Regions from separate parts of the Paenibacillus sp. EB106-05-06-XG162 genome, predicted to be linked through region 1. Evidence: predicted binding sites of a transcription regulator. Region 1 holds the regulator's gene; each other region holds the start of a gene.
What was found. Region 1 encodes Rex, which represses fermentation and respiration genes when NADH is low (regulators of the CRP and FNR family bind a similar motif). Its sites were predicted from a motif close to TTGTGAAATATTTCACAA; they were not measured.
Positions count from the first base shown of each region.

Region 2: the regulator Rex is predicted to act here: its motif matches at 6,302-6,319, upstream of scfA (six-cysteine ranthipeptide SCIFF).
Region 3: the regulator Rex is predicted to act here: its motif matches at 2,362-2,379, upstream of pflB (formate C-acetyltransferase).

Region 1 is NZ_JBYTDT010000004.1:37,816-45,743, reverse strand. Features, by position in the region: gene dinG (ATP-dependent DNA helicase DinG) at 1-1,016, shown strand, start outside; gene AC3WU2_RS11270 (redox-sensing transcriptional repressor Rex) at 994-1,659, shown strand; gene AC3WU2_RS11265 (amidohydrolase) at 1,634-2,947, shown strand; gene AC3WU2_RS11260 (cell wall elongation regulator TseB-like domain-containing protein) at 2,959-3,453, shown strand; gene AC3WU2_RS11255 (cytochrome-c oxidase) at 3,554-3,955, shown strand; gene AC3WU2_RS11250 (hypothetical protein) at 4,104-4,643, shown strand; gene AC3WU2_RS11245 (AAA family ATPase) at 4,636-6,141, shown strand; gene AC3WU2_RS11240 (3-hydroxyacyl-CoA dehydrogenase family protein) at 6,247-7,119, shown strand; gene AC3WU2_RS11235 (acetate/propionate family kinase) at 7,116-7,928, shown strand, end outside.
Region 2 is NZ_JBYTDT010000012.1:148,354-156,281, forward strand. Features, by position in the region: gene AC3WU2_RS22350 (BtpA/SgcQ family protein) at 1-397, opposite strand, end outside; gene AC3WU2_RS22355 (carbohydrate kinase family protein) at 591-1,550, shown strand; gene AC3WU2_RS22360 (ureidoglycolate lyase) at 1,583-2,065, shown strand; gene AC3WU2_RS22365 (DUF1259 domain-containing protein) at 2,208-2,576, shown strand; gene AC3WU2_RS22370 (cupin domain-containing protein) at 2,733-3,281, shown strand; gene AC3WU2_RS22375 (beta-ketoacyl-ACP synthase III) at 3,408-4,538, shown strand; gene scfB (thioether cross-link-forming SCIFF peptide maturase) at 4,620-6,011, opposite strand; gene scfA (six-cysteine ranthipeptide SCIFF) at 6,101-6,250, opposite strand; partial or broken gene AC3WU2_RS22390 (hypothetical protein) at 6,391-6,680, shown strand; gene AC3WU2_RS22395 (copper amine oxidase N-terminal domain-containing protein) at 6,658-7,928, opposite strand, start outside.
Region 3 is NZ_JBYTDT010000004.1:223,040-230,967, forward strand. Features, by position in the region: gene pflB (formate C-acetyltransferase) at 44-2,308, opposite strand; gene adhE (bifunctional acetaldehyde-CoA/alcohol dehydrogenase) at 2,480-5,092, opposite strand; gene AC3WU2_RS12240 (Crp/Fnr family transcriptional regulator) at 5,414-6,133, shown strand; gene AC3WU2_RS12245 (HAMP domain-containing sensor histidine kinase) at 6,171-7,481, opposite strand; gene AC3WU2_RS12250 (response regulator transcription factor) at 7,481-7,928, opposite strand, start outside.

The sequences.
Region 1 (7,928 bases):
CCGGAACAGTGAAGGATTTGGCGCGTGCGCGTGATGACATCCGATACTTTATGAAAATGAAGGAGCCGAATGTCGTATTCTGGATGGAAGCAAGCAGTCATTTCCGTAGTAAATCCTTGCAATTATTCGCTGTTCCAGCGGATGTCAGCGCTCAGCTGAAGGAATATTTCTTCGATGCGAAGAAAAGTATCGTGCTCACATCAGCAACCTTATCGGTTGATAAATCTTTCCAATACATGATTGAGCAGTTAGGATTGCAGGAAGCCCAGGATCAAGGACGGCTTCAGAGCATGGTGCTCCCATCGCCTTTCCAGTATCGTAAACAGGCGCTAGTGGTGATCCCACGCGATTTCCCGATGCTCAAAGGATCGAATCCGGATGCACATTTCGTGCAGACCTTAGTGAAGTCTCTGGCTGACGCAGCTGTGGCTACGCATGGCAGAATGCTCGTCCTGTTCACATCGTACCGGATGATGAAGCAGGTGTACGATCCACTCAAGGAGCTTCTAAGCCCGCATCAAATTCAGGTTATCGGACAAGGGATTGACAGCGGGAATCGGAGTAAGTTAACTCGCAGGTTCCAGGATCAATCGGCGTCCGTTCTCCTCGGTACAAGCAGCTTCTGGGAAGGCGTCGATATTCCTGGTGATGCGCTAACCTGTCTGGCGATTGTGAGGCTTCCGTTCCAGCCGCCGAATCATCCGCTCATTGAAGCAAAGTCGGAGCTGCTGCAGAAGGAGAAGAAGAATCCATTCATGAAATTGTCAGTTCCGCAGGCGGTTATTCGCTTCAAGCAAGGGTTTGGGCGATTGGTACGTACCGCGCAAGACCGTGGGATCGTCATTATTTATGACACACGTGTTATTGAATCTTATTATGGCAAGTATTTCTTATATTCTTTACCAGGTCCGAAGATGGAGCATATGCGGCTAGATCAAATCGTGCCTCGAATGCAAGAATGGCTGTCGGACGAGGAAGAGAGGGGAGTCATCCATGAAAACAATGAAAATATCTGAAGCAGTTGTACGCCGTCTTCCCATTTATTTGCGCTATTTGAGTGAATTGCAGCAGCGTGAAGTCCTTACGGTCTCCTCGCAGGATCTCGGATTGAAGCTGGATTTAAATCCAGCTCAAATCCGTAAAGATTTAGCGTATTTTGGCGAGTTCGGGCGTAAAGGGATTGGCTATGATGTTGCTTATTTAATTCAGAAAATCCGCCAAATTTTGAAGCTGAATCAGCAGATTAATGTCGCTCTTGTCGGGGCAGGTAATCTTGGCCAAGCATTAAGTAACTACAATACATATCTTAAGGATAATATGAAAATTGTAGCTGTTTTTGATGCACATCAGCCGAAGATCGGCAGCAAGATTAATAATATTGTTGTTCAGCCGATGGAGGATTTAGAAGCGACTGTTCGTGAGCATAATGTTCGTATCGGTATTATTACCGTTCCTGCGATGGAAGCACAAAATGTGGCAAACGCTTTTGTGAATGCGGGTGTAGAAGCAATTCTGAATTTTGCACCGGTCATCTTAAAAGTGCCTCAGCATGTGCGTGTGCACACAGCTGATTTTACAACGGATTTATTGAGCTTGGCGTACTACTTGCACAATGGGAAGGATATGGACGAAGATGAAGAAGAATCTATGGATCATTAAGAACGGCTATTTCGCCGTTATGAACGCAGATAAACCTGTAATTCACGGGGTTATGGTGATAGAAGGGGATCAAATTCGGTATGTAGGCGAGCAGCTTCCAGCGGATTTGGTGATTCCTGAAGATGTAGAGGTTATGGATGGCAAAGGGCTATTGTTCTTACCTGGATTAATGAATACGCATGGTCACGCAGCAATGTCCCTGTTGCGCGGTCATGGTGATGATCTTGCACTGCAAGTATGGCTCCAAGAGAAAATGTGGCCGATGGAAGGTAAATTCACCTCGAAGGATGTCTATTGGGGTACATCGTTATCTGTCCTGGAAATGTTAAAAGGTGGAACGACAACCTTCCTCGATATGTACGATCACATGGATCAAGTGGCAAAAGTGACAGACGAATCAGGTATTCGCGCGGTGCTGATGCGTGGAGCGATTGGTCTATGTCCTGAGGATGTTCAGCTGGCGAAGCTTGCGGAGGCGGTTCAATTTGCGAAGGATTGGCATGGGAAGGCGGATGGCAGAATTACGACGATGATGTCACCACATGCGCCTTATACCTGTCCTCCTGCGTTCATTGAGAAGTTCGTACAAGCAGCGCATGATCTAGACCTGCCAATGCATACGCACATGTCGGAGACGGCAGCGGAAGTACAGCAGAATGTGAATGAATATGGGCTTCGCCCTGTGGCGCATCTCGAGAAGTTAGGTGTATTCACACGTCCGACGCTTGTTGCGCACGCGGTACATTTGACGGATGATGAGATTGAGACGCTTGCACGTTACAACGTAAGTGTATCGCACAACCCTGGCAGCAATTTGAAGCTTGCGAGCGGTGTTGCTAGAGTACCGGATCTGTTAAAAGCAGGCGTAACGGTATCGCTTGGTACGGATGGCGCAGCGAGCAACAACAACCTCGATATGCTTGAAGAAATGCGTCTTGCTGCATTAATTCATAAAGGGGTATCGGGTGATCCGACAGCTGTTCCTGCTTTAGAAGCCTTGCGTTTAGGCACGGAATATGGAGCGAAATCGATTGGGCTGGAGAATGTGACGGGATTGCTTCGTGCAGGGATGAAAGCCGATTTCATCGCTGTTAACATTGATCAGCCGCACTATAAGCCGCATACAGATCTGATTTCCCATGTGATTTACTCGGGTGCAGCACAAGATGTTTGGCATGTATGGGTAGATGGCAAACAGGTCGTCAAGAACCGTGAATGTCTAACCCTCGACGAAGAGAAAATTATGCGTGAAGCACAAGCTTGCTTCGACGGATTGTTAGCGCGTTAAGGGAGTTACAGATGCAAAGAAGATGGATCGTTATTATCATATCTGTCATTATACTGATTTTGCTCGGACTGCATTTATATTATCGGAATGTACAGAGCGGTGAATGGCTTGCAGAAGATCGGGCAACGAAAGCTGCTTTAGAGCAATCATCCTTGAAGAAGGTAACAGGGATACAGAAGTCTGTATGGGAAGATGTATATTATATCGTCAATGGACTGGATGAGCAGGATCAGAATTTAGTGGTGTGGGTCAATCAAGAGGGAACTTCCGTACACACGGAGCAACTGAAGCAAGGTTCGACGAAGGAAGCGATACAAGCGAAAGTATTAAGTCGATCGCCTGGCGCAGATATCATTACAATCGTACCTGGCATTTGGGAACAGCAGTATGTATGGCAGGTGTTCTATAAAGCCTCCAAACCGAACGAAAACGTACACTACTACTATGACTTTTACCGTTTCTCGGATGCAGGGTATTTGACAACGTATACCTTGCCTAATCGATAAGATAACCTTCGGAAAAAAAGTATTCTAAAATAAGGATCTCGTCGATATACTAATCCCGACCGAGTAGGGTCATATTGATCGGAAGGGGTTGGTTCAATCCATGGGTATTCGATTTCTGAAGATTGGTGTGCTGTACTTTATCTTGTCAATGGGTTTGGGGATTTATATGTCAATGGCCAAAGATTATGTGCTTGCAGGTGTTCATGCGCACGTAAATCTAATCGGTTGGCTATCTATGGCGGTATCTGGCGTGATCTATATATTATTCCCTAGGGCGGATAACAGTGCTCTGGCGAAGTGGCATTTTTGGTTAATGAATTTAGGTGTCATCATCATGATGGGCTCTCTAATCACCTTATTGCTTACAAAAGAAGAGACGCCGTGGGGACCGATTATTGGTGCAGGTGGTGCACTACTTATCCTTAGCGCCATTTGTCTCCTGATCAATCTCTTTAAAAATGTGAATATCAATGAGACGCGTACATCGAGAAATTCGAAGTGACAGCGGAATTTGAAGAGCTTGCCTTTTAAGGCAGGCTCTTTTTCAATTGTTCGAGCGATGGTTGGCAGGGCTTCCACACATTACATTCTTCAATCGTATATATCCTATGATATACTGTGTGATATACGAAATGAAGGAGGGCGTTACATTGAAAATACGTGTTAAACCACTTGTCCTAACACTGGTCGGATCGATGGCCGTCCTTTTTGGCGGCTGGTTCTTCTATCAGAATGTAGCTGTACAAAGTCCTGTAGAGAAGGTAGCCAAAGAAGTATCGACGGTATCTGATGCGAAAGCAAACATTACGCGTAATGATGTTCAACTCGTCATTCAAGTTCAGCCCGATGCGAATTTGCGAGAAATCGTTCAACATATATATCAGTCCGGTAATAAAGTCATTGGTGATAAGAAATTGAATATTACCGTAAGTAATCCATCGTCTCCACTGCTTGATGATTGGTGGTCTCATGCGTTGTTCGGCGTCGCACAAGCGATGGAGAATAAGCAATACTCAGAGATTCCACAAGTATTAGAAAAGACGAGCAAGTCGTTAAATCTAACACAAGTTCACACATCTGCTGAGATGGATGAACGAAATGTATATGTAACCATTACCGATGGAAAGGCAAGCAAGTATATTATTCTTCCTCGCAAGGGTGAGCCCGTGGGGGTGTGGCCTAATGCTTAAAGGGTGGAGAGAAGTCGTTATTGGGTTTGTGATCGCGTTATTTATTTTTCTCGGCATCATTGGGGTGAACATCTTGCCTTTTGTTGGTGTCGCCCTTGTGATCGGAGTTATCTATTTAGCCATGAAGAGCCGTGGGGGCAGCTTGACAGTTGGAAGACAACAACGACGAGTAGGCGGGTCGTCTAAGCCTAGTTATTTGACCTTTGAACAGATTGGCGGTCAAGAACGTGCGAAGCAGGAATTGATTGAAGCGTTGGATTTCCTCATCAACCACGAGGAGATTAAGAAGTTCGGGATCAGGCCGTTGAAAGGTATTCTATTAACGGGTCCTCCGGGAACCGGGAAGACGTTAATGGCAAAAGCTGCAGCGCATTATTCGAATGCGGTGTATGCTGCAGCTTCTGGTAGTGAGTTCGTTGAGATGTATGTCGGGGTTGGTGCAGGCCGTATCCGTGATTTATTCAAGCAAGCAAGAGATCAAGCCGTGAAAGAGAAGAAAGAAAATGCGATTATATTCATCGACGAGATCGATGTCATCGGCGGGAAGCGGGAAGGCGGCCAGCAGAAGGAATATGATCAGACGCTCAATCAGCTTCTAACCGAAATGGATGGGATTTATTCGAATTCTACCCCTCGTGTGCTCGTGATTGCTGCGACGAACCGAAAGGAAATGCTCGACAGCGCATTGCTGCGTCCAGGCCGATTTGACCGACATATTCGTGTCGATTTGCCGGATAAGAAAGGTCGATTGCACATCTTGAACATTCATGCGGAAAATAAACCAATGGATAATTCGGTGCAGCTGGATACGATCGCTGTTCAGTCGTTTGGATTCTCCGGCGCACAGCTCGAAAGTGTCATGAATGAAGCTGCAATTTATGCAATGCGGGAGAAGCTGGAGCAGATCGAGCAGCGCCATTTGACCATGGCGATCGATAAAGTCATGCTCGGTGAGAAGACGGATCGTGAAGCGACGAATGAAGAACGCAGACGTGTCGCCATTCATGAATTGGGACACGCGATTATCGCTGAAATTGTTAGACCTGGCAGTGTGGCACAAGTGACCGTTAGTCCGCGTGGACAGGCGCTTGGATATGTTCGACATAATCCATTAAAGGATCAATATCTGCACACCAAAGAGTTTCTAGAAAGTCAGATTATGATTGCGCTAGGCGGAGCTGCAGCGGAAGAAATTTTCTACGGCGGACGAAGTACAGGATCTTCGAATGACTTCGAGCAATCGCTGCAAATTGTCGAGACGATGATGAATGCGGGATTGACCAATTTAGGGATCACCAATGTTCAGATCGTGACGCAAGAAGAGCGAATGAAAGAAAACGAACGAATCATGAATGAGCTCTTCGAACGGACGCGCAACGAACTTGAATGCCATAAAATGGTATTTGAGAAGACTTTGGAATTCCTTATTTCGGAAGAAGTAGTATCTGGCGACCAATTTAGAAGAATATTTTGTGACAATATACAATTACCAGCGTAAAATGTGCGCTGGTTTTTTGTCTAATTTTTTTCGACATGTTAAAATAGATGGCGGAGTTCTGAGAGATGATATATACAGAGTTGTCGGAAAGGATGGTTTATAACCATGCAATTTAAGAAAATTGGCGTCATTGGCGGGGGAACCATGGGTCAAGGGATCGCTGAAATGTTGGCGGTTCGTGGACTTGATGTATTATTAGTGGAGCAATCGGCTGAGAAATTAGATTACGCATACAGCATGATTGAATTAAGTCTGGATAAACAGCTTGAGAAGTGGGGCATTACGATGTCGGAGAAGAAGATAATTCTCTCCCGCATTCAAAAAGTATCGCATTTTGCAGAGCTTGGAACATGCGATATGGTCATCGAGACAATTTCGGAAGACTTGGAACTGAAGAAGCAAGTATTCGCAGAACTGGATGCTGTATGTCCAGGTCATATTATTTTGGCGAGCAACACGTCTACACTCAGTCTTACAGAGCTTGCGAGCTCGACGAAATATCCATCGCGTGTGATCGGTATGCACTTCATCTACCCTGTTGCGAAAGTGGATTTGGTGGAAATTATTCGCGGTCTGAAGACTTCGGATGATACATTCATCCAGACGAAGCACTTTGTTGAAGAAGTTGTGTCGAAAAAAGGCATCATGGTCTACGAATCTCCTGGATTCGTAACATCGCGTATTATTCTAACATTGATTAATGAAGCATTGCATGTCTTGCAAGAAGGCGTTGCAACAGCAGACGATATTGATGATGCGATGCGTATCGGTTATGCATTCCAACATGGGCCGCTTGAGATGGCGGATCGTTTTGGTCTGGATTCCGTATTAGCAGCGATGGAGCGTATGTTCCGTGAGTTTGGCGATTTGAAATACCGTCCATCGGTACAGCTGAAGAAGATGGTTCGTGCCGGTCATTTAGGCGTGAAATCGGGCGAAGGATTTTTCAAGTACAATAAGGATGGGGATCGAGTATGAAGATTTTAGTTATTAATGCAGGTAGTTCTTCGGTGAAATATCAGTTGTATGATATGACAGATGAGTCTGTTCTTGCGAAAGGTCTTGTAGAACGTATCGGAATGGATTCTTCAATCCTCACGCATGAGCCGACTGACGGCCAAGAAGTGAGCGAAGTAAGCGAAATTCTCGAGCATACAACAGCGGTTCGTAAAGTCTTGGATATGCTCGTACATCCGCAGCACGGTGTGATTAAATCCATCGATGAAATTGAAGCTGTAGGGCATCGTATCGTCCATGGCGGGGAATCATTTAGCAAGTCTTCAATTGTTACGCCGGAAGCGAAGTCAGAAATCCGCCGTCTGTTCGACTTGGCGCCTCTTCACAATCCAGCACATATGTCCGGTATTGTAGCGGTAGAAAAGAATATGCCGAACGTTCCGCAAATCGTTGTGTTCGATACGGCTTTCCATCAAACCATGCCGGAAAAAGCGTATTTGTATGCCATTCCGCGCGTATTGTATAAGAAGCATAAAGTTCGCCGTTATGGCTTCCACGGAACATCTCACAATTTCGTAAGTGCGAAGGCTGCTGAATTCTTGAACCGTGATATTAAAGACATGAAGATTATTACATGCCACATTGGTAATGGCGGTAGTGTAACAGCGATTTTGAACGGTCGATCTGTCGATACGTCGATGGGGATGACACCGCTTGAAGGCTTGATGATGGGTACACGTAGCGGGGATTTGGATCCTGCGATTGTTCCTTTTGTCATGAATAAAGAAGATCTAACCGTGAATGAAGTAAACTCGATGTTGAACAAACAT
Region 2 (7,928 bases), on a different contig from region 1:
CGAACTTCGCACCATACTTGTTCGCGAACTCGAAACCAGTAGCGTCATGATCAAGCGCATTCACGCCATACACTATATCGCTCTTCTCGCGCTGAATGTATTCCAGAACGGTTGCTACATCTTCTACTGAACCAAAATAGTTCTCTACGATGACAGCATTTACTCCATTATCGATTAGTAGATCAATTTCTTTTTTAGCGATCTCCAGCATGTCGCCGTTTTCGCCGCCTTTTAAATGTAGCATGCCCATAATCGGTTTTTTGCTACCAAATAAATCTAGAAAGTTGCCTTTGGCACTCATCTTACACTCCAATCCGCCGTTTTCTACAGCTAAGTTGTCAAATGTGTAGGTTGTTGCAAAAGAAACCGGTTGCAATAACCGTCTACATACGTTCATAACAATAGAGGCCTCTATGTTTGTGAACTTTTTTGTTTCTGTTTTCTTAACACATCTTAACACGTCTTATATATGTCGTCAATCGATTTTCCGCAAAGTTGTACTAACAGTTATTATGTCGTATTAACATGTTGTATGTATGAAATGATCATGTTATACTTACCTCGAAATTCATAGCAAAGGAGCTCTACCTATGAACAATCAGGGTTATACATTTTTTATTGGAGACATCGCTTTGGATGAATACTATCAAGCTGCGTACTTTCCGAAGCTAAGCGAGAAGATAATTGTCCATACCCTTCCATCCCAGATGGGCGGCATGATCGCGAATGCAGCTAGCGTGTATGCAAGCTATGGGCAGCCTACTAAATTCTTAACGGCACTTAACGGTGGATATATCTCCGAACAGCTCTGCGACAATTTAAGCGAAGCCGGGATCGATACGAGCTACATGATCCAAGATGACTCCTTGCCTGACGCGAAGACAATCATTATTCTCTCCGAAAATGAACATACGGTCTTTATTCCTACAATGGGCATTCAGCGGTTAGAAATTCCGAAGCAAACGCTGGACGCAATCTGCCAAGCGGATTACATCTATTCAAACTTCTGCGAGTTAAAACCGCTAACTTGCGGTGAGCTAGACGTCACAGGCATTCTTGCAAAAGCGAAAGAAAGCGGTTCCGAAATATGGTGCGATCTGGACGTTGCTGACCTTCAGCCCGATGAAGAGCAGCTCTTCGCGTATGTGGATACGTTATTCGTCAATGAAATTGGATTCCGTAACTTAATGGGCAGTCAATCCGAAGAAGAGACGAACCAGCGATTATTTAGCAAAGGGATTCGTATGATTGTTGTTACGTATGCCAAAGAAGGATGTCGTATTTTTACTGAACAAAGCGAAGTTGTCGTTAAAGGGATTCAAGTTCCTGTAACCGATGTTACCGGGGCTGGCGATACGTTCTGCAGTTCATTCCTATACGCTTATAGCCGGACGCAAAACATTCAACTTGCAGCCGAATTTGCGAACTTTGCAGCAGCTCGTGCAGTAACCATCATGGGTGGCAGAGCTGGCGCATGCAGAATCGATGCCGTATTCGAATTCATCCAAGAACATAGCGACAATATGGATCGCTTTCATATTTTACATTAACTTATCCCACCCATAGAAAGGTTGATGTCATTATGAAGCCTGTAGAAATTACTTCTATCGATTTTTCGTATTTTGGTATTCTTTACAACATGAAATCGCCCTCAGAAGGAACAGGCTGGTTGAACCAAAGCTCAGGGGACGGCTGGGAAGACACAAACACTGCAATTCCAGTGATTGATTCTTTAGGAAGCCTTGGGTTTACGTTAGGCACTGGGGTTCCTTTTACAACCCATGAAATGGAACGTCACATGCATACACAAGAAGCTTTATTTTGCCAGGATGAGCCGATTGTGTTCTTAGTTGCTCCTGCCTCCAAAGAAAACGCACCAAATGCTAAGGATGTTATTCCTGTCATTCTTCGTCCTGGACAAGTTGCCGTTCTTCATCGCGGGGTATGGCACAGTTCTGCGCATGGCTTAACGAGACCAACCCATTATTATTGGATGGCATTATGTTATAAGAACGAGCCTACGGAGTGGCAACCGATTGTTGGTGGTTCAATTCACGTTGAATAAACAGAAGCTTGCATATCCGCTTAATCTACCACGTCCTAGGGGCGTGGTTTTTTATTGGATTTCGTCAATAGAGAGATAGCCCCCCTCCTCCTCTTTATGTATTTCGGTCGTTCATTTCTTCACTAGGCCGTACACCGTTTCCATCCTGTTCCAGTACTCAATCGGTGGACAACCCGGCTTTGCCGGCGGAAAATGCGTCTCGACCATCAATCGAAATAACATCAAAGCAACGATTCTAGGGAAAAGATTTCGCGTAACGTCCTCTTTCTCGTTCGAATCATTAAATAAAAGAACGGGCAGAGCACTTTGTTTAGGTAGAGCGGCATTCTTAGAGAAAGAAGTCAATAAATTCATCGCGGCTATTCGCAATCAAGGCATAAAAGTTACGTCTGTCCATAACGAATGGTTATTCGAGCGGCCCCGCTTGATTTATATCAATATTGAAACAGTCGATAGACCACTTGTTTTCGCAAGGAAAGTGAAGCGAGCGTTAGATTCTATTCATAGATAAAAGGTTGAGAAGGATGGCTATAGGACACGCTGTTGACAGATACCGTAAAGAGGAGCGATAACCCCTTCCTTTTTGGGCTCTTGCCCATTTTTCACAACGATAGATAGGCACTAGCATAGGATACATGGTGAATGAAATCATGAGAGGAGATTGAGGATGTACCCTAGATCATACTGTCAATATCCATGGCACCATCCGATGCCTAGCAGCTGGCATAACAACCCGTGGGTTAACCCTTGGAATCAACCCTATTATCATTGGAACGGCAACTGGGATGCTTATTATCGAGACATTGTATTGAAAGATTATGGACCCTATCCGTTTGTCGTGAATATTGATCAAGCAGCCAAGCAGAACAATAACTACCGCACCGCTTTATGGACAGGGAAACACTTGCAAGTAACGCTTATGAGCATCAATCCTGGAGACGACATCGGTTTGGAAGTCCATCCGACTACAGACCAATTTATACGCATTGAAGATGGTCAAGGACTCGTCCAGATGGGAGATCGCAAGGATCAATTAGATTTTCATCAAAACGCCTACGATGGCTATGCCATTATGGTCCCTGCCGGGAAATGGCATAATGTCATCAATACAGGGAATAAACCGCTTAAAGTTTACACGATCTACGCGCCACCTGAGCATCCATTCGGAACAATTCATGAGACGAAAGCGGTGGCCATGGCTTCAGAACACTCATAGAGGGGAATCCGTCCCCTCTTTTTTTTGTTCTACGTATCGCTTAGCTACGAATTCCAATACTTTACATTTAATAGAATTTCGATAATAATTAACAATTATATACATAATTCTACGTGAGGTGTTCTTATGCATTCAGTCTACATTACAAGTATCGGCAAGTTTCTACCCGGCTCCCCTGTCAGCAACGAAGAGATCGAAGATTATCTTGGCAAAATTGGCGGCAAATCTTCAAAAACCAAGCGCATTATTCTCGAGAAGAATCAAATTCGCTCTCGCTATTATGCGATGGATAAAGAGCAAAAAAGCCTGTACACGAATGCAGAGATGGCAGCGCTCGCCATCCGCGACGCACTGGAGCGAAACGAAGATGTCTCCGCCCAAAATATCGGATTCCTGGCGACAGGCACGACGAGAGCCGACATGCTCCTCCCCGGCTTCGCCAGCATGGTGCATGCGGAAGCCGATCTGCCGGTGATGGAAGTCTCTTCGCATGCGGGCTTGTGTGCGAGCGGTATGCAAGCGATGAAGACTGCTTATCTCCAAGTGAAATCGGGAGAGCATGAAGCCGCAATTGCTTGTGCTAGCGAATTTCTGAGCCGTGAATTCAAACATACCAAATTTGAAGCGCAGCGTATTTATAGCAACGGCCGAGTTCCATTCGACACCGATTTCCTACGATTTATGCTGTCGGATGGCGCAGGCGCTGCCATATTGCAAAATAAGCCTTCCGCTAAGGGACTATCGCTGCGTATTGAGTGGATCGATAACAAGTCGTATGCGAATCAATATGATGTCTGCATGTATTCTGGCATGAGCAAGGAGGACGGCATTCCTTCCTGGCTAGATTATGCGTCCATTCATGAAGCAGCGGATCGCGGCGCGCTTAACCTGAAGCAAGACGTAAGGCTGGTTAATGAAATTACAACGGTCGGATCGAATCGGTTCTTGGAGCTTGTGAAGGAAGGCCGAATTGACCCCGACGCGATTGATTGGATGGTCTGCCATTATTCTTCGCATTTCTTCAAGGAAGAAATTTTCCGCTTGTTAGAGGCTGGCGGGGTGACGATTCCGAATGAGAAGTGGTTCACGAATTTATATACGAAGGGGAATACGGCTGCAGCTTCGATCTATATCATGCTGGAAGAGCTGCTCAACGAAGGCCATCTCTCAGAAGACCAACAAGTGATGTGCATCGTACCCGAGAGCGGTCGATTCCAGACCTCCATCATGATGTTAACCGTCGTAGGCCCTGCATAATGCTATCATTCTATTAAATTTTTTCACAAGAAAAGGGGCTCCTCCGTCATTTTTTGACTGTAGAGCCCCTCTTGCATGGATCTAACCGTGATTCTCCATCGCTCGCATCGACTCAGCAACCTTCGCCATCATGGAGCATTCGATTCGCTTGCGGAAGATGTCGCAGCTGAAGTCATAGATGCCGTTCATGGTACCCATCGCGTGCAATGCATTGGCAGGGCAGCCGCCGCTGCAGTAGAGTTTAGCCCAGCAATCCTTGCATTCCCGCTTCGAGTAGCAGTTGTTCTCTTTAAATTGGCATTGCAGCACCGGTCGCGTTATGCCATCCCAAATGTTCCCCATGCTATACGCTTCATCTCCTACGAACTGGTGACAAGGGAACAGTTCGCCCCATGGCGTGACCGCGAGATATTCAGTACCTGATCCGCAGCCAGTGATTCGCTTCTGTATGCAAGGACCTTCCGAGAGATCGAGCATGTAATGATAGAAGGTAAACCCTCTGCCTTGTTCACCGCGCTCAATCATTTCCTTGGCGAGAATTTCGTATTGATTGTAAATCTCCGGAAGATCCTCCTTGGTCAGTGCATAGGGTTCCCGTGGGTCACAGATGACCGGTTCCATCGAAATTTTATCAAAACCAAGGTCTGCGATATGGAAGATGTCATTCGTGAAATCGATATTGTTGCGCGTATAGGTTCCCCGCACATAGTATTCTTGGTCTCCACGCTGTCGGATGAATTCTTGGAGCTTCGGTACGATATGATCATAGCTACCTTTTCCAGTCACGGTTGTGCGATGTCGGTCATGAACCTCTTTTCTGCCATCTAAACTTAATACGACATTGTACATTTCCTGATTTAAGAACTCGGTGACCTCATCGTTCAACAGCATGCCATTCGTCGTGAAGGTGAAGCGGAATTTTTTTTTGTATTCTTTCTCTTTGCTTCTCGCATACATCACAATCTGCTTGACCACGGTCCAAGCCATCAGCGGCTCTCCGCCGAAGAAGTCAATGTCTAGGTTTCGGTGATGTCCCGTATGTTCCAGTAAGTAATCGATGGCTCTTTGTCCAACCTCATAGCTCATTATTGCCCGATCGCCATTGTACTTCCCTTGGCTGGCGAAGCAATAGTCGCAGGATAGATTGCAGGTATGCGCGACATTCAGGCAGAGCGCCTTCACATAGGTCTGTCGATTTTTCAGATCGATCGAGAGATTTTCATACGGATCCTTGGTGAACAGCAGCCCCTGGCTTCTCAGCTCCTCCACCTCCGCGATGGTTCCTCGAATGATCCCTTCGGAAATGGCCGGATCATATTCGTATTTCTCCTGCATGAAGGACATGATCTCGTCTGGGGACGCTTGCTCATACAGCGCGATGATGTCATACGCCAAGTCGTCGACGACATGCACCGACCCGCTATAAGTATCGAGGACGATGTTATATCCGTTCAGTTGATATTGATGAATCATACTGCTAATCATGCTCCTTTGCCTACATGTTGACACGGGTTAAAAAATAGCCGCCCATCTACAGCGCAGTGGGCGGTGAACTCCAAATCCTATTTGTTCATTGCGTTTTCACAACGCTGGTTTGCTACTCCACAAGAAGTTTTGCAAGCAGACTGGCAAGATGTCTGGCATGCGCCGCATCCGCCGTGTTTTGCGGTATCCATCAGTGTTCGTGTGCTTAGTGTTACGATTCTTTTCATCATGAATAACTCCTCTGCCATTTCAATTCGTTCAAACCAATAAAGATAACAATGTGAATGATTTCACTTTTTTTACCTTTAACAAGGGTAACAACGACCACGGATGGACGTCAATCAAATAGATCACATCTAAATCACCGTCAGACGGCTATCGCCTTCCGACCGAAGCAGAGTGGCAACATGCATAGAAAGCCGGAACGAAGGCCTATCAATATGGAGAGCAGGATCAGATTGCTTGGTATAATAAAAGTTCCGGAGGTAGCTGGGCTGAGGGATACGCGGGGGCGGGGCTTCGTGCCACAGTCGCAGCCACCCAACCTTCCGCATAGACGATCCTGGCTTCTTGCCCGTTCGATCTAACCATAGAGAAGACACGGCGGTTGTTTCCGTGTCTTCTAACGTTGCCCCTATAAGTTCTTCCAAATGTTAAATGTAATCCGATCCGCTTGAAATAAATCTTTCCCTTCCGCATCCAACAACGGACCAAATCTCAGTTCGAAATCCTTGTTCTTGTCAAAATGATTTGCAGGTACCAGCAACACCGCCATCGTCTCTATACTTTCTCCCGATTCTAGTTCCTCCTTGGTCTTGGGCGCTAACGCTTGCGTCGCCTTCACTGTAGCTGAGGATTGCGGCAGCGCGAGCATCAAGGATAAATCACTGAGCCGGATGGTCTCGGGCGAGGCATTCTGAATCCGGTATTTCGCGGTTAGAGCGACAATTCCTTGATCACCGAACCCTTTGAAGGAGTCGCTGTGAGCTGCATCGATCTTTAGCTTAGCCCATTGATATCCTCCGAGCGTAATCTTGATGTTACTCACTTGATTGCTTCGCTTCGGCTCGAAGGTGAAGAGCACCTGCTTCTCGGCAATGTTCTGCGTCGTTAGCAGATCGGAATAAGGCTGTTGTTCTTGCGGATTCAGGGTGCTGCCCTTCTCGTCCTTCAGCAGAAAGTCACGCCCGCCAATTCGCAGCATGTTAACGCTCGGTTGCTCGGGCAAGAAGAAGAAGAGCTTTTTCGTTGTACCATCCTTATATTTGAGCAAGAGCGTATAGTCCGTAATCGTATAGGTTCCCGAGGAATTGGATTCTGAACCAACGCTGGTGGAAACGCCGGATTTATCGCCGCTATCTGAGCCGTCAGACGTAAAGCCGATGAAGCTGCTGTCCACGAAGGTCCCGTCTTTATTGAATGCCAATCCACTGCCGGGCGTACTCGACGAATAGCTGAAAGATTCGTATTTGCCTTGCAGCTTCAGCCCGCTGACTGGTGAATATTTGGTATACTTATCGCCATCAATCTCCAGCTCTTTATACGAAATGACTTTATACGAATACGATTTTCCATTGTTCAGCGTGATCGTATTGCCTTTGATTTCATAAGACAGACACGCATCACGGTTGCAGTCGAGTGCATCGATACCGCCATCCGGGAATGCCGTAGCCACCTGTGTATCGTTGACGAAGTAGTAATAGTCCCAGCACAGATTAGGACACCCGCGAAGTCCACCGACATCCATTTCCCAATGGGCATAGAAATTCCGAGGCACGCCTTGCCCGCCGGTCGGAACCCCTTTATTGACTTCTTCTTGAGCAGCAGCCTTCGTTAGCCCGGATTGCTGAATAAACGCCTCACTATAAATACTTATCAATTGCTGATCACTGTTCCAACCTACTA
Region 3 (7,928 bases), 190 kb from region 1:
TCTCTGCAATGCACTGTATAGCTATAACAGTCTGCTATTGATATTACATGGATCCATGGAACGTACGGTTAATAACGTCCATTTGTTGTTCTTTCGTCAACTTAATGAAGTTAACCGCGTATCCAGATACACGAATCGTAAGCTGCGGATAGTTCTCTGGATGTTCCATCGCATCAAGCAATTGCTCACGTGCGAATACGTTCACGTTCAAGTGATGCGCTCCACTGCCGAAGTAGCCATCCATCATGGATGTCAGGTTGGTTTTACGCGACTCTTCGTCCTTACCAAGTGCTTTAGGCACGATCGAGAACGTATTGGAAATCCCATCTAGGCTGTGCTCATACGGTAATTTCGCTACAGAACTCAAGGAAGCAAGAGCACCTTTCTTATCGCGTCCATGCATTGGGTTCGCACCCGGTGCAAATGGCTCGCCCGCTTTACGACCATCCGGTGTCGTACCTGTTTTCTTACCGTATACAACGTTCGAAGTGATCGTCAGTACGGATTGTGTTGGCAAGGAGTCACGGTATGTTTTGTGTTTACGAATCATACCCATGAATGTCTCAACAAGCTCGATCGCAATGGAGTCAACGCGATCATCATTGTTACCATAGTTCGGGAATTCGCCTTCCACTTCGAAGTCAACGGCAATCCCGTTCTCGTTACGGATTGGGCGAACTTTCGCGTATTTAATCGCACTTAGGGAATCGGCAACAACCGACAATCCTGCGATACCGCAAGCCATCGTGCGAAGAATTTCTTTATCATGAAGCGCCATCTCAATACGCTCGTATGAGTATTTATCATGCATGAAGTGAATGACGTTGAGTGTGTTGACATACAACTTCGCAAGCCATTCCATCACATTGTGATAACGTTTCATGACTTCCTTGTAGTCTAATACTTCAGATGTGATACGCGGGAATTCTGGGGAAACTTGAGCACCAGATTTCTCGTCTACGCCACCATTGATCGCATAGAGTAATGCTTTGGCAAGATTCGCACGTGCGCCGAAGAACTGCATTTGTTTACCAATACGCATTGCAGATACGCAGCATGCGATGCCGTAGTCGTCACCGAAGTATGGACGCATCAAATCATCATTCTCGTACTGGATGGAGCTCGTTTCGATCGAAGCTTTTGCACAATATTTTTTGAAACCTTCTGGCAATTTCGTCGACCATAATACCGTTAAGTTTGGCTCTGGAGCAGGACCTAGGTTGTACAATGTGTGCAAGAATCGGAAGCTGTTACGAGTAACACGTGTCTCGCCATTCACACCCATACCACCGATGGATTCAGTTACCCATGTTGGGTCACCACTGAACAATTCGTTGTAATCTGGTGTACGTAAGAATTTAACGATACGCAATTTCATAACGAAATGGTCGACCAATTCTTGTGCTTGTTCTTCGGTCAATGTACCTTCTTGAAGGTCGCGCTCGACATATATATCTAGGAAAGATGAACAACGTCCTAAGGACATCGCTGCACCATTTTGTTCTTTAATCGCTGCGAGGTATCCAAAGTATAACCATTGGAAAGCCTCTTTCGCGTTCATTGCTGGCTTCGAGATATCAAATCCGTGCATTTCACCCATTCTCTTCAGCTCGCCTAATGCGCGAATTTGTTCAGAAATTTCTTCACGGTCACGGATAACATCCGAAGTCATGGAATCAAGTTCCAAGTTCTTTAGGTCTTGTTGTTTTTGCTTGATCAAGAAATCCACACCATACAATGCAATTCGGCGATAGTCACCGATAATCCGTCCACGGCCGTAAGCATCAGGTAGGCCTGTAATGATACCCGCTTTACGCGCAGCTCTCATCTCGGATGTATAGGCATCGAATACACCTTGGTTATGTGTTTTACGAATATCTGTGAACATGTGGATGATCTCTTGCGGCAATTCGAAGCCGTATGCTTTACAAGCATCAATCATCATTTTAATGCCGCCAAATGGTTGGATCGAACGTTTGAAAGGCTCATCCGTTTGAAGTCCGACGATTTGCTCTTTATCTTTATCTAAATAACCAGGGCCATGGGATACGATCGTTGAAGGATGATTCACATCTACATCAAGCACGCCGCCATTAGCAATTTCTTTTTTCGTAAGTTCGGATACGATCTTCCAAAGGGCCGTTGTATTCTCTGTAGGGCCTGCCAAGAAAGCTTCGTCACCAAGGTAAGGCGTAATGTTCAGACCGATAAAATTATTTACGTTTACCTCTCTGTTCCATTTACCGTCTTTAAATCCACGCCATCCGTTTTGTTGTTTGTCCATAACTTCTCTTTCGATCACCGACATCGAAATCCCTCCGTTATTTCTATTTTCGCCGCTCATCAGCAGCTGACCATACTTTGTAACTTTTTTCACTATGTCGTTACATCCTTATTCTAGCTCATTTATCGCAATAGAGGTGTGACATCCATCACACCTCTACGCATCCAATTTCTACATTTATGAAATCGTAAAACTTTATTCAAATTTACCGTAGAAGGCATTGCGATAGACATCTGCTAGCTCGGTTACAAGCGGCAATTTCGGATTGGCTGTTGTACATTGATCTTCGAATGCACGATCTGCCAAATAATCAACACGCGATTCAAAATCCTTCGCATCGAAACCAATCGCTTGGAACGATTCAGGAATGCCTAATTTTCTGTTCAGATCACGGATTGCTTTGACCAAGCTATTGACGCCTTCTTCCGTCGTCTTCGCTGGCAATCCTAGAATACGCGCGATTTCTGCGTAGCGCTCATCCGCTACGAAATGGTTATATTTCGGGAACGACGAGAACTTCGTCGGTTTCTTCGCATTATAACGGATGACATGCGGCATCAAGATCGCATTTGTACGTCCATGTGCTGTATGGTATTGACCGCCCCATTTATGCGCCAAGCTGTGGTTAATGCCTAAGAATGCATTCGCGAAGGCCATCCCTGCAATCGTCGAAGCATTATGCATTTTCTCACGCGCAGTTGGGCAAGCTTCGTTGGCGGATTTCTCCAAGTATTGGAATACCAGCTGGATCGCTTTGATCGCAAGACCATCGGTAAAATCACTCGCCATTACGGATACGTAAGCTTCAATCGCGTGTGTCAATACGTCCATGCCTGTATCAGCAACAGCTACTTTAGGCAATGAGTATACGAACTCAGGATCGACAATCGCTACGTCTGGTGTTAACTCGTAGTCTGCCAAAGGATACTTCGTATTGCCTTTTTCTTTATCCGTAATAACCGCGAACGATGTTACTTCTGAACCTGTACCGGAAGTCGTCGGAATCGCAACGAATTTCGCTTTTTGTCCGAGACGTGGGTATTTGTAGATCCGTTTGCGGATATCCATGAACTTCTGTTTCAAATCGTCGAAGTCGGTATCAGGGTATTCATAGAATAGCCACATGCCTTTCGCAGCATCCATCGGCGATCCACCACCAAGTGCGATAATGCAATCTGGTTGGAAACTGTTCATGAGCGCTGTTCCGCGTTCAACCGTTTCTGTCGATGGATCCGGCTCAACATCCGAGAAGATCTCAATCGCAACTGGAGTTTGGCGTTTACGCAAATAATGTTCTACTTTATCAACATAGCCAAGCTTCACCATCATTGGATCCGTTACGATTAAGACGCGGCTAATATCCGGCATTTTCTCAAGGTATTGTGTACTTCCTTTTTCAAAATAAATTTTATCCGGTACTTTGAACCATTGCATATTCACGGTACGATGCGCCACCCTTTTCACGTTAATGAGATTGACTGCTGTAACGTTCGAGGATGTCGAGTTGCGTCCGTAAGATCCACAACCAAGCGTGAGCGATGGCATGTTCGTATTATAGATATCCCCGATTGCTCCATGGGTCGATGGAGAGTTAACAATAATCCGGCCTGTCTGTAGACGATCCGCGAATCGTGCAATCACATCTTGGTCGTTCGAATGGATCGCTGACGAGTGGCCCATACCGCCGAATGCAACAATTTCTGCTGCGCGATCGATACCTGCTTGAGCATCTTTTACCTTGTAGCAAGCAAGAACTGGACTTAATTTTTCAGCTGATAATGGATATTGCGTACCTACACCTTCAAGCTCAGCGATCAAAATTTTAGTCCCCTCAGGAACCTTTATACCAGCCATCTCTGCAATTTTCGTTGCCGGCTGTCCAACAATGACGGGATTTACCGCACATTTGTCGCCTTTCATCGCACTGCCTGTTAATTTCGCTGTTTCTTCTTTGGATAAGAAGTAACATCCATTGTCTGTCATGATTTTCTTCACTTTATTATAAATCGGCTCTTCAATGATCACGGCTTGCTCCGAAGCACAGATCATGCCGTTATCGAATGTTTTGGAGAGAATAAGATCGGTAACTGCTTGTTCAATATTCGCTGTTTTCTCGATAAACGCTGGCACGTTGCCCGGTCCAACGCCAAGTGCTGGTTTGCCACAGCTGTATGCTGCCTTCACCATACCTGATCCGCCAGTTGCTAAGATAAGCGCAACATCTGGGTGATGCATCAACGAATCTGTTGCTTCCATGGAAGGGAACTCGATCCATTGAATACAATTTTTCGGTGCGCCATGAGCGACTGCTGCATCACGTAGAATACGAGCGGCTTCAACGCTGCATTTCTGAGCGGATGGATGGAATCCAAAAATGATCGGGTTACGTGTTTTAATCGAAATAAGTGCTTTGAACATCGTTGTGGATGTCGGGTTGGTTACTGGTGTAATCCCCATCACAATCCCAACAGGTTCAGCAATCTTCTGGAAATTATCGAATGAGTTGTCTTCGATCACGCCAACCGTTTTATCATATTTAATACTGTGGTAAATGTACTCTGTAGCAAAGATGTTCTTCGTAATTTTGTCTTCGTATACGCCACGTCCTGTTTCTTCCACGGCCATTTTGGCAAGTGCCATATGCTGATCCAGTCCTGCGAGCGCCATTGCCTGAACGATGGAATCGATCTGCTCCTGGTTAAATCCCATGAACTCGTCAAGCGCTGCTTTCGCGTTCATTACGAGGGAATTGATGTGTTCTTGCACAGTAGGTACAGTATTTTCTACTTTTGTATCTTTCACTGCCATGGTTCTCCATCCTCCATTTAAACTACATATATTTTACAATTCCGCTTACAAATTGATCATAACATATTATTTCCCGATTTTCTACGTGAAATTATTCACAAAGTGTGAACATATTGTGAAAGACATCACATTAACTCTTTTTTCAATGTTCGCTTACTATTCGTCAGTGATTTTTACCACAATGTTTACTGAATATTCAAATTTACTTAAAAATTAACGTTATGATGTGATCCAAAACGTGATAAAATAAGTTTGTGAAGAAATGCACATCATAGATTTTAACAACTAAAAAAGTGCATATCAGAGGAAGGAAATGATATTATGACACTTCTATCTCCAACCGATGTAGAAAGAACAGGTAATACAAGCGTATTCTCGGACACGAACTTCAATCGGTTATCTGTCGTAATGAAAGAACGAATTTTTCCAGAGGGATCCCATCTATTCTGGGAGGGCGATCCAACCGACAAACTGTTCTATATTAGCAAAGGCCGAGTCAAAATCACAAAATCGACTGATGAGGGCAAAGAGCTCATTATGTATATGTACCAAGCCGGGGACTTAGTCGGAAATGTCGATCCCTTCAACCAAGGCAAACACAGCTTCACGGCTGAAGTGATGGAAGAGACAGAAATTGGTATCGTGGAGCAGAAAGATCTTGAGCTTCTCCTCTGCCAACATTGCGACTTCTCCATTGAGTTCATGAAATGGATGGGACAGCATCATCGGCTCACGCAGACGAAATTCCGTGACCTCATGCTCTATGGCAAGCCTGGCGCCTTATGCTCTACGCTTATTCGACTAAGTAATTCTTATGGTGAACCGCACGGAGAACACACGATTATCAACAAGAAAGTAACACATACGGACTTATCCAATATGATCGGTGCGACACGTGAAAGTGTAAACCGGATGCTTAGCGACTTGCGTAAGAAAGATGCCATCGAATACGAAGGCGGACTCATCGTCATTAAAGATGTTGCGCAGCTGCAGGAAATTTGTCATTGTGAGAAATGCCCATTATCGATATGCCGCATTTAATAATAAAGACCGCCTAGTCAGAAAGCATAGGTGGTCTTTATTTTATCTTATATTCAAATGTAAACCTCGCACCACCATTCGGTGATTCCAGACATTCGACCTTCGTCTGCAGCTTATCTGCAATATGCTTGCAAATCGCGAGCCCAATTCCCGTTACTCCCGCTTCACCGATATAATTCCGTTCGAAGACAGATTGCCGCTCTGCGATGGGCACCCCTGGACCATCATCATCAACGATGATACAAAACCCACTTGGCGTCTGTTCCAGTGTTACTTCCACTTCCGTCGCTGCGTAGCGAACCGCATTTTGCAGAAAATTAATGGTCAGCTGAAAAATTTGCTCCGCTGGTATAGAGAGCTCCATCGCAGCAGCATGTGTTTCGATCTTAACCTGACGTTCACTAGCAGCAGGTCCCAATAACTGCACAGCCTGCTCAATCAACTCTTTCAAATCCACATGCGTCATTTTCCATACTTCGTCTAAGGTCTCTAGTCTTGTAAGCTGCAGCAGCTTATCGACCAATTGAATCAGCCGTTTGGATTCCGTCGATACGACCTCTACCCCTTTTTCTACGGACACCACCTGATCTTTAATCGCCTCCGCATATCCCTGAATAGACATTAAAGGCGTACGAAGTTCATGCGATATGTTCTGGAGGAATTCTGTCTGCTGCTGATGATGCAGCCTAATACGTTCGGACATCGTGTGGAATGTATTCATTAACTGTCCAATTTCCGTGTCGTCTCCCTTCGGCATCCGTGCGCCTCGATACGATGGTTCAAATCGGCTCACCGCCTCTTTAAGCTTCATAAGCGGTCTCGTCGTATTCCAGACTAGCCATAAGCCGACGATGAAGATGACGACGAAGCTGATAATGACCGATCTTATCGAGATATGGAGAATTCGATCTGAAACTTGATTCAAAATATCCATTGGTGTATAGACAATGATGCGCAGCCCATTTTTTAGATTTTGATGCGTATACATCATTTTCTCTTGGTTCAGCTCGAAGAAATGATCCTGTCGCGCCATCGAAATATGCGCAGTTCGACCAATCATTTCATCATCTCCTGCAGCTATGATCTTATCTTCTTTGTTAAGGATAAAAAAATCAGCATAGTACATCCGATCCCGAAAGCGCAATTCCAAATCATCTGTGCTTAAATCCTCGGGATCGCCGCCTTCAATAATTTGAATCCCTTTCTCCATCTGAATACGCAACTGGTTCCTTGCTTGGTCCATTAACATACCATCGACGAGCCGATCTACCATATAGACGGACGTGAAGACGGAGAAAATCATGACAATAATGAGCGCAATAAAAATTCGACCTCGAATCGTACGCATCAGCTTTTCACCGTCGCCTTATAGCCAAAACCCCACAACGTATCAATATGAAACATTGCTCCTGCGTCGCCCAACTTCTTACGAAGCCGCTTAACAAGATCGTCAACAACGCGGACTTCGCCCAAGAAATCATATTTCCAGACCTGCTGAATCAGCTGTTCTCGACTGAATGGACGCTCCATATGAGTCGCTAGGAATACGAGCAAATCATACTCACGAGAAGTGAAGGATATCTCCATCCCCTCCACCTCAACACGGCGAAGCTCCTCACTGACCTTCATATTCCCAACCGTTAGATACGTTCCATGTTCTGACGTCGATGCGTCCACAGATTTATGCATTTGAACGAGACGCAGCATACCTTTCACACGCCCAACAAGTTCACGGGGATGAAACGGCTTACGAAGGAAATCATTACACCCCAGCTCCAGACCAATGATCCGATCC